2 linked regions of the Roseivirga sp. BDSF3-8 genome follow. The main gene of each other region encodes a partner of the protein of the gene in region 2 in a complex. Links are inferred from orthologs where the notes say so. Each region holds a gene or a part of one and is shown on either strand. Other genes may lie near its edges.

What was found. The genes of interacting proteins can lie anywhere in the genome.
Region 1: the proteins of mnmG (region 2) and mnmE are in contact, whole or in part, in a solved structure (PDB 9HIP), measured with the Escherichia coli proteins. The link is inferred for Roseivirga sp. BDSF3-8 from one-to-one orthologs.

What each region holds. Positions count from the first base shown.
Region 1 is NZ_JBGNFV010000001.1:4,343,418-4,350,760, forward strand. The notes cover bases 2,324-5,266. They hold mnmE (tRNA uridine-5-carboxymethylaminomethyl(34) synthesis GTPase MnmE), read right to left. Parts: upstream 4,515-5,266; coding sequence 3,132-4,514; downstream 2,324-3,131. Other genes in these bases: AB9P05_RS17920 (hypothetical protein), read right to left, coding at 2,324-2,552; AB9P05_RS17925 (hypothetical protein), read right to left, coding at 2,543-3,088; AB9P05_RS17935 (thioredoxin family protein), read right to left, coding at 4,572-5,066; AB9P05_RS17940 (metal ABC transporter permease), read right to left, coding at 5,160-5,266. In the rest of the region: AB9P05_RS17895 (VOC family protein), read left to right, coding at 1-131; AB9P05_RS17900 (YceI family protein), read left to right, coding at 158-727; AB9P05_RS17905 (hypothetical protein), read right to left, coding at 733-867; AB9P05_RS17910 (RidA family protein), read right to left, coding at 917-1,309; AB9P05_RS17915 (helix-turn-helix transcriptional regulator), read right to left, coding at 1,389-2,078; more of AB9P05_RS17920, read right to left, coding at 2,154-2,323; more of AB9P05_RS17940, read right to left, coding at 5,267-6,077; AB9P05_RS17945 (iron chelate uptake ABC transporter family permease subunit), read right to left, coding at 6,074-7,343. UniProt on the Escherichia coli protein: Exhibits a very high intrinsic GTPase hydrolysis rate. Involved in the addition of a carboxymethylaminomethyl (cmnm) group at the wobble position (U34) of certain tRNAs, forming tRNA-cmnm(5)s(2)U34.
Region 2 is NZ_JBGNFV010000001.1:2,058,839-2,066,229, forward strand. Bases 2,947-5,937 are described here. They hold mnmG (tRNA uridine-5-carboxymethylaminomethyl(34) synthesis enzyme MnmG), read left to right. Parts: upstream 2,947-3,504; coding sequence 3,505-5,370; downstream 5,371-5,937. Other genes in these bases: ybeY (rRNA maturation RNase YbeY), read left to right, coding at 2,947-3,393; AB9P05_RS08405 (class I SAM-dependent methyltransferase), read left to right, coding at 5,375-5,937. Also shown: AB9P05_RS08385 (DUF4175 family protein), read left to right, coding at 1-2,524; AB9P05_RS08390 (ATP-binding protein), read left to right, coding at 2,536-2,937; more of ybeY, read left to right, coding at 2,941-2,946; more of AB9P05_RS08405, read left to right, coding at 5,938-6,256; AB9P05_RS08410 (Ig-like domain-containing protein), read left to right, coding at 6,253-7,391. UniProt on the Escherichia coli protein: NAD-binding protein involved in the addition of a carboxymethylaminomethyl (cmnm) group at the wobble position (U34) of certain tRNAs, forming tRNA-cmnm(5)s(2)U34.

The DNA.
Region 1 (7,343 bases), 2.3 Mb from region 2 along the record:
ACCCTGATGATAATGGCATAGAGCTGTACTGGGACAGGCCCAGGGAAAGCTGGCCATATAACGATAAGGGCGAGCTGGAGATGTACACGAGGCCCCTTGATGTTCAGTCACTTCTCGCAACACTTAACTAATCATCCTGATTCAGCATATAATCGATATGAAAAGACTGTTAATATTTTTTATACTACTGACATGTTCAGTAAGCGTTTTTGCTCAGACAGAATGGAAAATAGACCCCTATCATTCATCTATTAACTTTACTATTGAGCATTCCGGCATTAGTATGGTCAGTGGTAAATTTACCGAGTACTCGGGAGAGCTCACCACAAAAGGGGAGACCCTTGAGAATGCCCGGTTTGACTTTACTGTGCAGGTGGAAAGCATCAACACAGGCGTGGATCAAAGGGATAACCACTTGCGTAGCGGTGACTTTTTTGAGGCTGATGCCCACCCTACTATGTCCTTTGAGAGTACGCGTATAGAGAAAACAGATGACCCTGAGCACTATAAGCTATATGGTAACCTTACCATAAAAGGTGTAACTAAGGAGGTGGTTGCTGACCTGTACTATGGAGGAACAGCCACTACGGACCAGGGCGAAAAAATGGGCATGAGAGCAGAAGCGACCATTAACCGCTTTGACTATGGCATCGACTATGACCCGACAGCGGCAGGTATAGGCAAAGAGGTGCATATTGTCACTCACCTGCAGTTTGTTAAGCAATAAGCTTACTATACCCGTCCGGCGATAGCAATACTTGCTGCTGGCATAATATGGATGGTAAAGCTGATTATTAGTGGCCGGTCGTAGCTTCGCTGCGTGCCGGCCACTGTATTGTGCTTTTTCAAAAGAAGGGTTTTTCCCATTCAGGTGCCTACGATTAAGTCTGGGAAATGAATATTATTATTGCAATGGTTATCTGACTACGGTAGCTTCAAGTTCAACTGTAAGCGTGGCAAAAAGTCCTTTTACTTCAAGCAAAGTAGTAGCCTGCTTTATTCCATGTTTTTTAAGAAATGGAACGTATACATCCATGCAAGTTGTAAAAAAGTCCTGTGTGGAGGTGGTATAGATATTGAGTTTGACAATGTTTCTGCAGTCGTATCCGGCTTCAGCGATTAAATGTTCTAAGTTAGTAATGGTTTGAATCAGTTGTGAGCGCATGTCTTCACTACTTGGTATTCCATTTTCATCCAATGCTACCTGACCAGAGCAGTACAAGGTGCCCTCTGCATGTTTAACTTCTACCGCCTGGGCCGAATTTGTGCTTTCTCCCCATGCCCATGGATCAATTGTCCTTTTTTCCATAATGAATTTGCTTTGTTTTTTAAATGTGAAGCAAAATTACATGGGGTGGTGACAGCCCTATGTCAGGGGTCTCGATGGGTCAGTGAAATTTTTCAAAAAACTCCTGAAGTGTCATGTTATGAGGTTCAAACTTTTCATCAAGAACCATAAGGTTGGAAATTCTATCAAGACGGAAATATCTAAAACTCCTGCGTAGCCGACACCAACCCACTAACAGCCAGTTCTCCGTGCTTAAAATGGCAAAGGGTTCGATGATACGCTCCGTTTCCTCCTTTTGATTGTTGGTATATTGAATGTTAACGGCAAGAAAATTTGTCAATGCATACTGAAGGGAAGAAAGATTATTGCTTGTTCTTTCTCTGCTGATGTTCTCAGCGTAGCGTGTCCGTGCTAAAAGCAAATTGGCTTTATCTTTCGTTTCATATCTTAAGACTGCCTTTACTTTATCTATAGCATCAGAATAATCCTGAATAAGTGATGCGTCTTTATTTTTTAAGATAAGTTGCTCCGCTACAATCAGCGCATTGGCCTCTTTTTCTGTGAACATCACAGGGGCTAGCCTGTAATGATCCATCAAATAGTAACCTTTGCCCTCTTCGGTAAGTATGGGAATACCAGCATTTTCTAAAGCACGAATATCCCGGTAAATTGTACGAATGCTAACCTGAAACTTAGAGGCAAGTTCAGTAGAGGTTACTAACCTTTTAGTCTGTAACTGTGTGAGAATAGCTGTAAGTCTTGAGATCCGTTTGGTATCATTCGTATCCATATGCTATCATAAAGATAGCAAATTGATCTTGCCGGAAGACAGGATCTCGTAACCAACGCAATGAGAGGTAATGTGCTAGCGCTTTTTGATACGCTCCCATAGGGCCAGTCCGCCCAGAGAAACCATAAGTGCGATACAGGCGGCTGTACCAAGCCCGCCACCAAACCCGGTAAAAAAGTGGCTGGCATGCAGGTATAAGAAGCCAAATATGCCTCCAGCTAAGCCCATAAGTATAAAATGGCTTAGCACTTCGGCGGAAACCATGCCTATAAAGGAGGCCCCTATGAATACATAGGGGATGGTAGCAGATAGCTCCTGTGAGACGGGCATGGGGAGGTAGTGAAACAATAACGCCACAAGGAGGGACAGCCCGGCAGAAGACCTGACGGGCCCTTGTCTGAGGTGATGACTCACAAAAAATGTGGACGTACTACCGATAATACCCGTGATAATCACGCCAAGCGTTAGTGCCATAGCCATTCGATAAGGAGTACAACAAGGAATACGCCCCCAAAGGCAATCGTACCCAACTTGCCCCCATAGCCGTTAAATATGTTTTTTGAAGCCACTAAAAGCAGGCCCGCCGCCGCTCCGGCAAGCAAAATAAAGGTATAGCCGGGTAACACGGCAGGGCTGGTCATGCCTACAAAGGCACCACAGTAAATGGCAGAAGGTGCTGAGCGAACCCATGCCTTCTTAATTAACGAGGGTAGGAAAGAGGCCGCCACGCCCACTACGCCTACGGCAATCACGGTGCCGGTTATCGTACTCAGCCAGTAGGTTAGTACGGCACCAAATGCCACGTAGCCCACCAGCCAGATGTCCTGCCACAGGTGGTCATGGGTGTGCCGGGTAATATTGCGCCAGGCAATCACTATTGAGACGCCTATGAAGGCCAGCATTGACAATACTACCGGCAGGTTAGTCTTCTCCATCACGATGGCTCCGAGGAAAGCCACCTGCAGAAGGAATATAACCGCCATTGATGCTCGTGCGGTATGCTTTTTCATGGACTATACAAAGCTTCCCAAGTCCTGGTTTGGTAGTGAGTAATCACTTTCCGATACAGAACTTGCTAAAGATATTTCCAAGGATTTCGTCAGTAGAAACTTCGCCCGTGATGCTGCCAAGGTGATGCAGACTCTGGCGTATGTCCAGCGCAAGGAAGTCATTGGTGATGCCGCCGTCGAGGCCCTCGAGCACATCTTCCAGGCTTTTGCGGGTTTCCAGCAGGCTCTCGTAGTGGCGGGTGTTCGTGACAATGGTATTGCCTGTTTTGAACTTATCCAGGTTCACTGTTTCCAGTAGTTTCTCCTGTAGCTGCTCGATGTTCTCACCTGTTTTGGCTGAAATGAACACCATGCCCGGCTCATTTTCCAGTGTCTCGCGCAGTTCCGGCTGGGCGGTATCCAGCTTGTTACCCACTTTCAGGAAAGGTATGCCCAGGTTTTCAAGCTTATTAATGTCCCGGCGGATCTCCGTGATACTGTCTTGCTCCAGGTCAAACATATAGATGATCAGGCTGGCCTGCTGCATCTTCTGGCGCGTCCGCTCCACGCCTATACTCTCGATCTTATCCGTGGTTTCACGCAGCCCCGCGGTATCAATGAAGCGAAAGCTCACTCCCTGGATGATCATTTCATCCTCGATAAAGTCCCGCGTGGTGCCCGCTATGTCAGACACAATGGCTTTTTCCTCCTGTAGCATGGCATTCAGCAGGGTGCTTTTGCCCGCATTGGGCTTGCCCGCGATGACGGTGGGCACCCCGTTTTTGATCACATTACCTACATCAAAGCTATCGATCAGGCGATTGATCACTTTCAGCAACTCGCGTATGAGCTCTTCAAGGTCTTCCCGGCTGGCAAACTCCACGTCTTCCTCGCTAAAGTCCAGCTCCAGTTCGATCATGCTGGCAAAATGCACCAGTTTTTCTCTCAGGCGGCTTATCTCATCGCTAAAGCCACCCCGCATCTGATCCAGTGCGGCACGGTGCGCGGCCTCATTATCCGAAGCAATAAGATCTGCTATCGCCTCTGCCTGGGCCAGGTCAAAAGCCCCGTTCATAAAGGCCCGTTTGGTGAATTCACCGGGGCGGGCATGGCGCGCGCCTCTGCGAATGATTAATTTGAGTATCTCACGGATGATAAAGTTAGAACCGTGGCAACTGATCTCTACCACATTCTCTTTCGTGAATGACTTCGGGGCTACGAATAGCGACACGACTACTTCATCAAGTATCTTTTCACCGTCGCGAATGGTACCGAAATGCAGCGTATGGGTGTCCTGCTTTTCAAGGTCTTTTCCCTTGAAAATACCATTGACCAGCGATATGGCCTCATTACCCGATACTCTTATAACGGCAATAGCCCCCGACCCCTGAGGGGTAGCGAGGGCTACTATAGTGTCGTCGTTGCCGACCAGCAATTCCTGCTTCAAATCTCTTTAGTTTCTGATTTTAAGGCTTTTGTGTAGATAGCTGTTTGAGGAAAAACCTTATTCCTGCTCTTCGGATTCTTCGGCTGGTACGTTGAATTTCTCCAGCATATTCTTAAAGTCATCTGCTGTACGATAGCCAGGTACGGGCTGGAAGTTTTTGAAATCTTCCTGCATGAACACGATGGTAGGGTAGGAGCGTACCTGCAACTGGCGGGCTATTTCACGCTCAGTCAGTTCCACATCACCCAGGTTCATTATGCGGTCGCTCTCGGCGTTGAGCTTTACAGCGTAGTAGTTATCATTAGCATATTCGGCCACTTCCTCATCAGAAAAAGTGTCCTTATCCATTTTTTTACACCAGCCGCACCAGTTGGTATATACATCGATGAATATCTTTCTGGGTTCTTCCTGGTTTTTGCGGTATGCTTCCTCCAGTGTGAGCCACTCGATTTTCTTATCATCTTCTTTTGGGGCATCACTTTCTGTAGCAAAAGAGGCTGCAGTGGCAAAAAGGGCAAAAGCCGCTATAACGAATATTTTAAGATTCTTCATATTTAAAGTCGTTCCTTTCCTATCGATAACGTAAATATACTTTAATAAATTCTATTGCCACAGAGGCTATCCGGTCAAAAACCTACATCCATGTTACCGTCCGGACGTAAGCTTTTCTTTTCTTACTTTTTCAGCACCCTTTCTCATGCGGCGCTGCCTGAACACCACTCCATGAGAGGGAGAGAACAGGAAAGCCAGCATAAAGAGCAGGCCTGCAGCGGATGCCATGGCACCTGCAATACTGCCATTGAGCCAGACCGCCAGGTAATAGCCCGAAACCGAAATGGCGACTCCTACTCCGGCAGCTATCCACAGCATAGTGCGGAAGTTATCTGTAAGCAAATAAGCCGTGGCCGCCGGTGCAATCAGGAAAGCCACTACCAGTATAGCACCTACTGACTCAAAGGAGGCAATAGTGGTAAGTGAAACGGCTCCCATAAGTATATAGTGCCATAGGGCAGCCGAGATACCGAGTGCTGTGGCAAAAGCCGGATCGAACGTAGTCAGATACAGCTCCTTGTAGAATAGCAAAATCCCTGCCACAACCACCAGCAGAAGGCCGCCAGTGATAAAAAGTGCCCTGGGCCCTATGATGGTGCCATCGTCCAGGATCCACAAATCAATAGGCACATAGGCAATCTCTCCGTACAGCACACACTCCTGGTCCAGATCTACCTGACCGGCATACACACTTATCAATATGACGCCAAGGGCAAAAAACCAGGTAAATGTTACTCCTATAGATGCATCGGTCTGCAGACGGGCCTTTTTATGAAAAAACTCGATTAAAAAAGTGGTCAGCAGCCCGATCAGCCCTGCACCGATCAACATGACCAGCGTATCGCGTGAACCGCTCACCAGGAAGGCGAGAACAATACCCGGCAGCACTGCATGTGAAATAGCATCACCCACCATAGCCATACGGCGCAGGATCAGGTAGCAGCCCAGCAAGCCGCAGGACACTGCCACGAAAGAGCCGGTGAGCATAATTTGCCAGTCTGCACTACTCATGATAATGGTATTTTTGAGCTATGAGGGTCTTTCTCAGGAAAATCCAGCTTTTCCATTAGGCGCTTTTCCAACTCCGGCGTAATCACATGTTCTATGGTTTCCGCGTCCTCATGCACATGATCAGGCGCTATATTGAGGTATTGTGTGAGGTAAAGCTCCCACAGACGATGCAGGCGCACCACCCGGCGGCTCTTATTGAAACCTACGTTTGTCAATTCATAATTGTTTTTTATTTGCCTCAAATACCCGTGTCGCACCAGCCTTTTCAGTATATAGATAAGCGTACCTTTAGGGTAGCGGCGTCTTTCGCGAATCTCATCACTGGTACGGCTGGCCTTCCAGTCTTCAGCGTCTTCGCCCAGCAGGTAAAAAGTCTTAAGAATATTCTCTTCCAGCATTTGTAACCTGTTTCTGCGCTGGCGGAACATCCTGGGCAGTATCCCTTTGACCGGGGATAGAAAAAAAGATACTAAGGCGATGGTACTAAGCACAATTACTGTCCACGGACCCGTAGGCATGGAAGGGGCCGTGTAGCTTATATATGCCCCGGCCAGCCCGCTAAAGGCACCGAAAATTGCCGCCAGCAATGCCATTACTTTAATATTGTCAGTCCAGAACTTGGCTGCAGCGGCCGGCGTGATCAGCATGGCTGCCATAAGCACCACTCCAACAGCTTGAATACCAACTACAACGGCCAGTACAGTAAGCGTAGTAAGAAGGAAATCCATAAACCGCACAGGCACCCCTGAGCTGGCCGCAAACTGAGGGTCGAAAGCGATCAGCTCCAGTTCTTTGAAGAATAGCAGTATGGTTAAGAGTAAAAGGCCTGCTACAATGCCGAACACGAGTACATCCTGCCCTACGAGCGCTGCCGCCTGGCCGAATAGAAAACTATCCAGCCCGGACTGCCCTGCCGCCCCGGATTGCTGAATGATGGTAAGCAGTAATATGCCTATACCAAAAAATACACTTAAAATTAACCCAATGGCAGCGTCTTCTTTGATCCGGCTATGCCTCACGATCAGGTCTATAAGCAGAAGGGAAAGCCAGCCGGTGGCGGATGCCCCGATGATGAGATAGACCGGATTTTTGACCCCGGTCAGCATAAAACTCAAGCAAATACCCGGCAGAATGGCGTGCGCTACAGCATCACCTACCAGGGCTTTTTTCTTGAGGAAAGTAAAGGTACCCACCAGCGCAGAGGAAGCCCCTAACAATACGGTGCCAATGGCTACATACCGTACATTAGGATCTGAGAATGAAAGG
Region 2 (7,391 bases):
CTTTTCAGCAGGTACCCACAGCCTTGAGGTAGTAGACCGGCCTGACCTGAAAAACTTCGATGTCAGCCTTAACTACCCGGCTTATTTAGGTCTTGAAAACAAACGATTAACCAATGTGGGAAACCTGCAGGTACCGGAAGGAACCAAAATAAAATGGATCTTCAGCACATTGGCAAGTGATGAAATGGAGGTTAATTTTAGTACTGAGAGCAATAATTTTCCAATTAAAAAGGATTCCGAAGAAATATTTGAAATAGAAAAGCAGGTTTTTGAGACTCAGTCTTATGACATTACGCTGAAAAACGAATTCAGTGAGAATAAAGAGAAAATACGGTACACCCTGGATGTCATCAAAGATAAGTCTCCCCAGATTACGCTTGAGACTCTCCAGGATACGGTACTATTTAATTATCTCATCGTTGGAGGAAATATTAGTGATGACTATGGTATTAGTGACCTGGCGCTTTACTATCGTCTGGTAGACCAAAGGGGAAAGACAGGGGATTATGAGCGCTTACCTCTATCATTTGATCGAAATAGCAATAACCAGAGCTACTATTACCAGTGGCTGCTGGATAGCCTAGCTATCACAGAAGGATCATCTATTGAATACTTCGTACAGGTGAGAGATAATGACGCAATCCATGGCCGGAAAGCTACCCGTACAGGTGTATATAAATTTGCCGTACCGGAACGACGGAAGGTAAATGAAGATCTGGAAAAAGCTGACAGGGAAACACAGAAAAAGACGGAGCAAACTCTTGATAAGGTTGAAGATCTTCAAAAGAAGATTGAGGATGCATCCAACCGTCTAAAAGGAAAAAACAACCTGAACTGGCAGGATAAAAAAGCAATAGAGGAGCTAATAGAAAAGCGAGAGGAGATAGAAAAAGAGCTGGAGCAACTAAAAGAGAAGGCTAAAAACGAAGCTGAGAAACGATCACGCTTTAATGAACAGGACAAGGAGCTAGCAGAAAAGGCAGAACAGCTTCAGGAACTCATGGAGGAATTACTTGACGATGAGACGAAGAAGCTTTACGAGGAGTTACAAAAACTACTGGAGGAAAATATGTCCTTACCGGAGTTTCAGGAACAACTCGAGCAGATAGACAATAAAGAACAGAACCTTAAAGAAGAACTGGAAAGAACACTGGAGCTCTTTAAGCGGATGAAGATGGAGAACAAGATGGACCAGACCATACAGGATCTTGATGAAATGGTCCGAAAGCAGGAAGAGCTTAGAGAAAAAACAGAAGAGAAAAACTCAGAATCTGAAGAGTTGCAGCAGGAGCAGGAAGAACTGAACCAGGAGTTTGATCAGCTTAAAGAAGATATGGAAGAGCTTCAGGAAATGAACCAGGAGCTTAAGAGACCCAAGAGTCTACCGGATAACCAGGAACAGCAGCAGCAGATAAGTGAGGAAATGAAAAAGGCAGCTGAGGAGCTACAGAAAAACAAGAAGAATAAGGCGAGCCAAAACCAAAAGAATTCCAGCCAGAAAATGGAGCAGATGAAAAAGTCGCTCCAACAGATGCAGAATAACATGCAGATGTCCCAGATGCAGGAAAACCTTGGAGATCTGCGACAGATAGTGGATAATCTTATCCAATTATCCTTTGATCAGGAAAACCTGCTGAGCCAGTTTAGAAAGATCTCACAAAGTGACCCCAGGTTTGTAGAGCTATCTCAGGGACAGTTAAAGCTTGAAGATGATGCAGAGGTGATCAAAGACAGTCTGCAGGCCCTAAGTGAAAGAGTATTTCAGCTAAGCAGCTTTATTACCCGTGAAATGGGTGACATGAATAAATATATGAAGGGCTCTATGGACGCCCTCAAAGAGAGGGACAGAGGAAAAGCGCTATCAGAGCAGCAGTTTGCCATGACCTCGATGAATAATCTGGCCCTAATGCTTGATGATGTCCTCCAGCAGATGCAACAACAAATGGCTGATGCTATGGGTATGCCCCAAAAGCAACAGGGCCAACAAAGCCAGCCAAGCCTAAGTAATTTACAACAGCAGCTAAACAACCAGATAAACCAGCTAAAGAAGAGCGGTAAAAGCGGTAGGGAACTATCGGAAGAACTAGCTAAATTAGCTGCGGAACAGGAAAGAATACGTAAAGCACTGCAGCAGCAAATGCAAAATGGTGGCAGTGAAGCTGGCGGCAAAGCAGGGGAGGAGGGGGAGAACGGTACGAATGGCATGAAGCCGGTGCTGGATAAGATGGAAGAATCTGAAATCGACCTGGTAAATAAGCAGCTCACAGAAGAAACCATTAATCGCCAGAAGGAAATACTAACGAGGCTATTGGAAGCAGAGGAGTCTATGCGTGAAAGAGAAACAGAAAAAGAACGCAAGAGCGAAACCGGAAAACAATATGCCCGTGAAGTACCTAAAGCATTTGAAGAGTATATTCGCAATAAAGAGAAAGAGATCGAACTACTTAAAACTATTCCTCCAAGGCTAAACCCTTATTATAAAGAGGAGGTTAATAAGTACTTCGAAAGGATTAATAATAAATGATGCCTGTAAGCATGGACTCCATTAAGATTCAGATTCCCTCATTGTCAGAGAACATACGTATCATTGAAAGCTTCATTGACAATGCCAAGGAAAGGTTTAGTCTCAATGATGATATATACGGGAATATTATGATTGCAGTAACAGAATCTGTTACCAATGCCATTAAGCATGGCAACAGTGGAGACAAAAGCAAGAATGTTCACCTAAGCCTCACCATTCAGGACAATCAGATAGTTTTTACTATCAGAGACGAGGGTAATGGATTTGATCATACAAACCTACCTGACCCTACTTCACCCGAAAACATAGACAAACCCGGAGGTCGTGGGATATTTCTCATGAAGCATCTTTGCGATGAAGTAAACTTTAAAGATGAGGGTAGGATAGTTGAACTCAGCTTTTATCTGAATTAAGTAGTGGGAGAAATTAATTACTTTTCTGAAGATGTTCCATATCAGTTAATACGTAGTGAGTCTATTACAAAATGGCTTCATCACATATTATCACAAGAACACTTTACCTTGGAAAGCCTGAATTACATCTTCTGCTCAGATGAATATCTACACAAAATAAATGTAGAGTACCTTAATCACGACACCTACACTGATATCATCACCTTTGACAATAGTGAAACTGAGCACACAATAGAAGGGGATATATTCATTAGTGTTGATAGAGTTTCGGAAAATGCATCTGTCGTAAACACCACATTTGAAGATGAACTTCACAGGGTGATGGCACATGGCTTACTCCATTTACTAGGCCAAGGCGACAAAACAGAGGAGGATAAAAAGATGATGAGCGAAAAAGAGGATCGATGCTTATCTTTACGAAGTCAATTTCTTAATGAGATGAAACGTTCCACGTGAAACAGTTGTTAGAAATTTTGACGAAATAAATACTGATATAAGTGTTCCACGTGGAACACTTTTGTTGTTTTGAAACCAGATGTTCCACGTGGAACATCAAACTATAATAGTATGTTTCCTGAGTACGATGTAATTGTAGTAGGAGGTGGTCATGCAGGATGCGAAGCAGCGTATGCAGCCGGTAAGATGGGATCAAAAGTACTTCTTGTTACTATGAATATGAACACCATAGCCCAGATGTCTTGTAATCCGGCAATGGGTGGTGTGGCTAAAGGGCAAATAGTAAGAGAAATAGATGCTTTGGGAGGTATGTCGGGGATCATTACCGACAAGTCAGCCATCCAGTTTCGCATGCTAAATAGATCTAAGGGCCCTGCCATGTGGAGTCCCCGCACACAAAATGACAGGATGCGATTTGCTGAAGAGTGGCGACTAGCTCTTGAAAGTAATCCGAATGTGGACTTTTGGCAGGAAATGGTCACCGGTATTGTCATAAAAAATGGTAAAACAATAGGAGTCACCACTAGCCTTGGCCTGGAAATAAAAGCTAAGGCGGTTGTCCTTACTAATGGTACATTTTTAAATGGCATCATCCATATAGGCGAAAAACAATTTGGTGGAGGAAGAACTGGTGAACGCGCAGCCAAAGGCATAACCGAACAACTGGTAGATCTGGGCTTCGAGGCAGGTAGAATGAAAACGGGAACACCACCACGCATTGATGGAAGAAGCCTGGATTACACTAAAATGGAGGAACAAGCAGGAGATGAAAACCCAGCGAAGTTCAGTTACTCTGACGAAACGACCCCGTTAACAAAACAAAGGAGTTGCCATATCACCTACACCAATCCTGAAGTGCATGAGATATTGGAAACAGGATTTGATCGCAGTCCAATGTTCAATGGACGGATTCAGGGAATAGGCCCGAGGTATTGCCCTTCTATAGAAGATAAAATTAATCGATTCGCTGAGAGGGACCGTCACCAGATATTTGTAGAACCAGAAGGGTGGGATACTGTAGAGGTCTATGTCAATGGATTTTCAACAAGCTTGCCGGAGGATATTCAGCAAAAAGCCCTTAATAAAATAGTGGGTTTTGAACATGCTAAAATGTTCAGACCAGGCTATGCAATAGAGTATGATTACTTTCCACCTACTCAGCTAAAGCTTACATTAGAAACAAAACTGGTAGAAAACTTATACTTTGCCGGCCAGATAAATGGTACTACCGGGTACGAAGAAGCTGCCTGCCAGGGCATGATGGCTGGAATAAATGCTCATCGTAAAATAAACGAGGAAGACCCAGTCATTCTTAACAGGTCGGAAGCATATATAGGAGTGCTCATAGACGACCTGATCAACAAAGGTACGGAAGAACCCTACCGGATGTTTACCTCTCGGGCAGAGTTTAGGATACTGCTGAGGCAAGATAACGCAGATCTGCGACTCACTCAGCTAGGTCATAGCCTGGGCCTGGCTTCAAACGAAAGACTGGATAAGGTGCTTGATAAACGCAATGGTATAGAAAGCCTTTTTAAGGAAGTAGAAACTTATAAAGTAAGACCAGGAGAGGTAAACGATGAACTTTCTGATATGAATACAGCGACAATCAGGGAGAAAATTCCGGTAATTAAATTACTCAAAAGGCCTCAAATTGGAATTGAGGAAGTAAAAAAGCTCAGTGAAGAGTTAGCAGAAAACATTGATAAGTATGCCAATGATGTCCAGGAACAGGTAGAGATTCAGATCAAATACCAAAACTACATAGACAAGGAGCAAAAACTAGCAGATAAAATACGATCGCTCGATACCGAGAAGCTTCCCGATGGATTCAATTATGATAAGATTCCTGCTTTATCTGCAGAAGCAAAAGAAAAGCTGAATAGAATTAAACCTGACACCATAGGGCAGGCATCAAGGATAAGCGGCGTTAACCCCGCCGATATATCCATTATCATGGTATACTTAGGTAAATAGACATATGTACAAACGATTAGAAAAATGCCCGCTCTGCAAGAGTGGGCATTTCCATAATGAAATGATTGTGCAGGATCATATGGTAAGTCAGGAGAAATTTGCTGTGTGCAAATGTGATAACTGTGAGATCATGTTTACGAATCCAAGACCAGAAAGGGATAATCTGGCAAAATACTATGAATCAGACGCCTATATAAGTCACACTGGCAAGTCATATGGACTTATTTCACCAATCTATAGACTGGTCAGAAAATATGCCCTCAGAAAAAAGGTGAAGCTGGTAAACAGACATGCACCCAAAAAAGCAAGGCTTTTAGATATTGGCTGCGGTACCGGACATTTTCTTAAATCTATTGCACATGATGGATGGCAAGCCAGCGGGGTAGAGGTAAACGATCAGGCAAGAAATATAGCTGTCAATCAAACTCCGGGAATAGTCTATCCGTCTATTGATAAGATACCACCTAAGAGCAAGTTTGAAGTTATTACCATGTGGCATGTTTTAGAACACGTTGATAACTTAGAAAAGACTATCCAACAGCTAAAAGAACTATTGGTAACCAAAGGAATTCTTATTTTGGCTCTACCAAATAGCTATTCATATGACGCACAATATTATAAGGAAGATTGGGCAGGCTATGATGTGCCCAGGCACCTGTATCATTTTAACCGGGACGCTATTAAACATCTTTCCAGTGAATATAAATTAAAATGGAAAGAAACATATCCAATGATCTTCGACTCATTCTATGTTTCTATGCTATCAGAAAAGTACCGTACAGGAAAACCGAATTATTTTAAAGCATTTAAAACAGGACTGGCATCAAACAGAAATGCCAGGAAGACTAAAGAATATTCCAGCCTTATATACGTACTGAAGAAATGAGACTCTTTAATTCTGCCATATGTATCGTAGGAATACTTTACGTGATGGCTTGTGCAAATATTTCAAGCCCTTCTGGTGGTCCGAGAGACGAGACACCACCGGAATTGATCACATCTGTGCCCCGCGATAATAGCACGAATGTGAGAAGTCGTGAGATTGTATTTGAATTTGATGAATACATAAGACTGGATGGCTTATCAAAACAACTAATAATCACACCAAGGCTCGATATAAACTACAAGTCACAGGTAAGAAAGAATGTGGTCACTATCACGTTTGATGAACCACTTCCTGAAAATACTACCTTCACTTTAAACTTCCGGGAAGCCGTAAAGGATATCACTGAAGGTAATCCTGCAGAAAACCTCAGGCTAGCTTTTAGTACGGGTCCATTTATAGATAGCTTAAGTTTAAGCGGCCAGGTAAATAACCTTCTTACAAATAAGCCGGTAGAAAAAGCCATAGTTGGTTTATATCCGGTTGATGACACTATCACGGTTTTCAATGGTAAGCCCTATTATTTTACGCAGACGGATGGTGGTGGAACCTATACTTTAGAAAACCTGAAGCCTGGAGAATATAATGTGTATGCGTGGAATGATAAAAATGATAACCTGGAGCTGAATAGTAAGAATGAGGGTTATGCCTTTCTCCCGGATCCAATCACCATACAAACCTCGGACTCCATTGAAACGCTCAACATTATCCAGTACGATTTCAGGGAATTACTACCAATATATTCAAGAACAGCGGGCAATTACTATGAAGTCAAATTCAATAAAGGAATCCAGTCTTACGATATAAGATACCCTGAAAGCGATAGTTTGATAGCTCTTTATAAACAGGATCAGAATTTATTAAGATGGTATCCGCAGGAAATAAAAGACAGTGTTCAAACAATTCTTAGTGTGACAGACTCCCTGTCCAATACCTGGACTGATACACTATATGTTAAGTTTGAAAACAACTCACGATCTAAGCCAGAGGCTTTCACATTCAGTATTGACCCAAAGGAAGGTAAAATTTCAAGATCTCAGGAGTTCAATCTCACCTTTACCAAGCCAGTCATACAAATCAACCTGCCTCAGATAATGTTAGCTTATGATTCACTCAATACACTGAATACAGACACTGT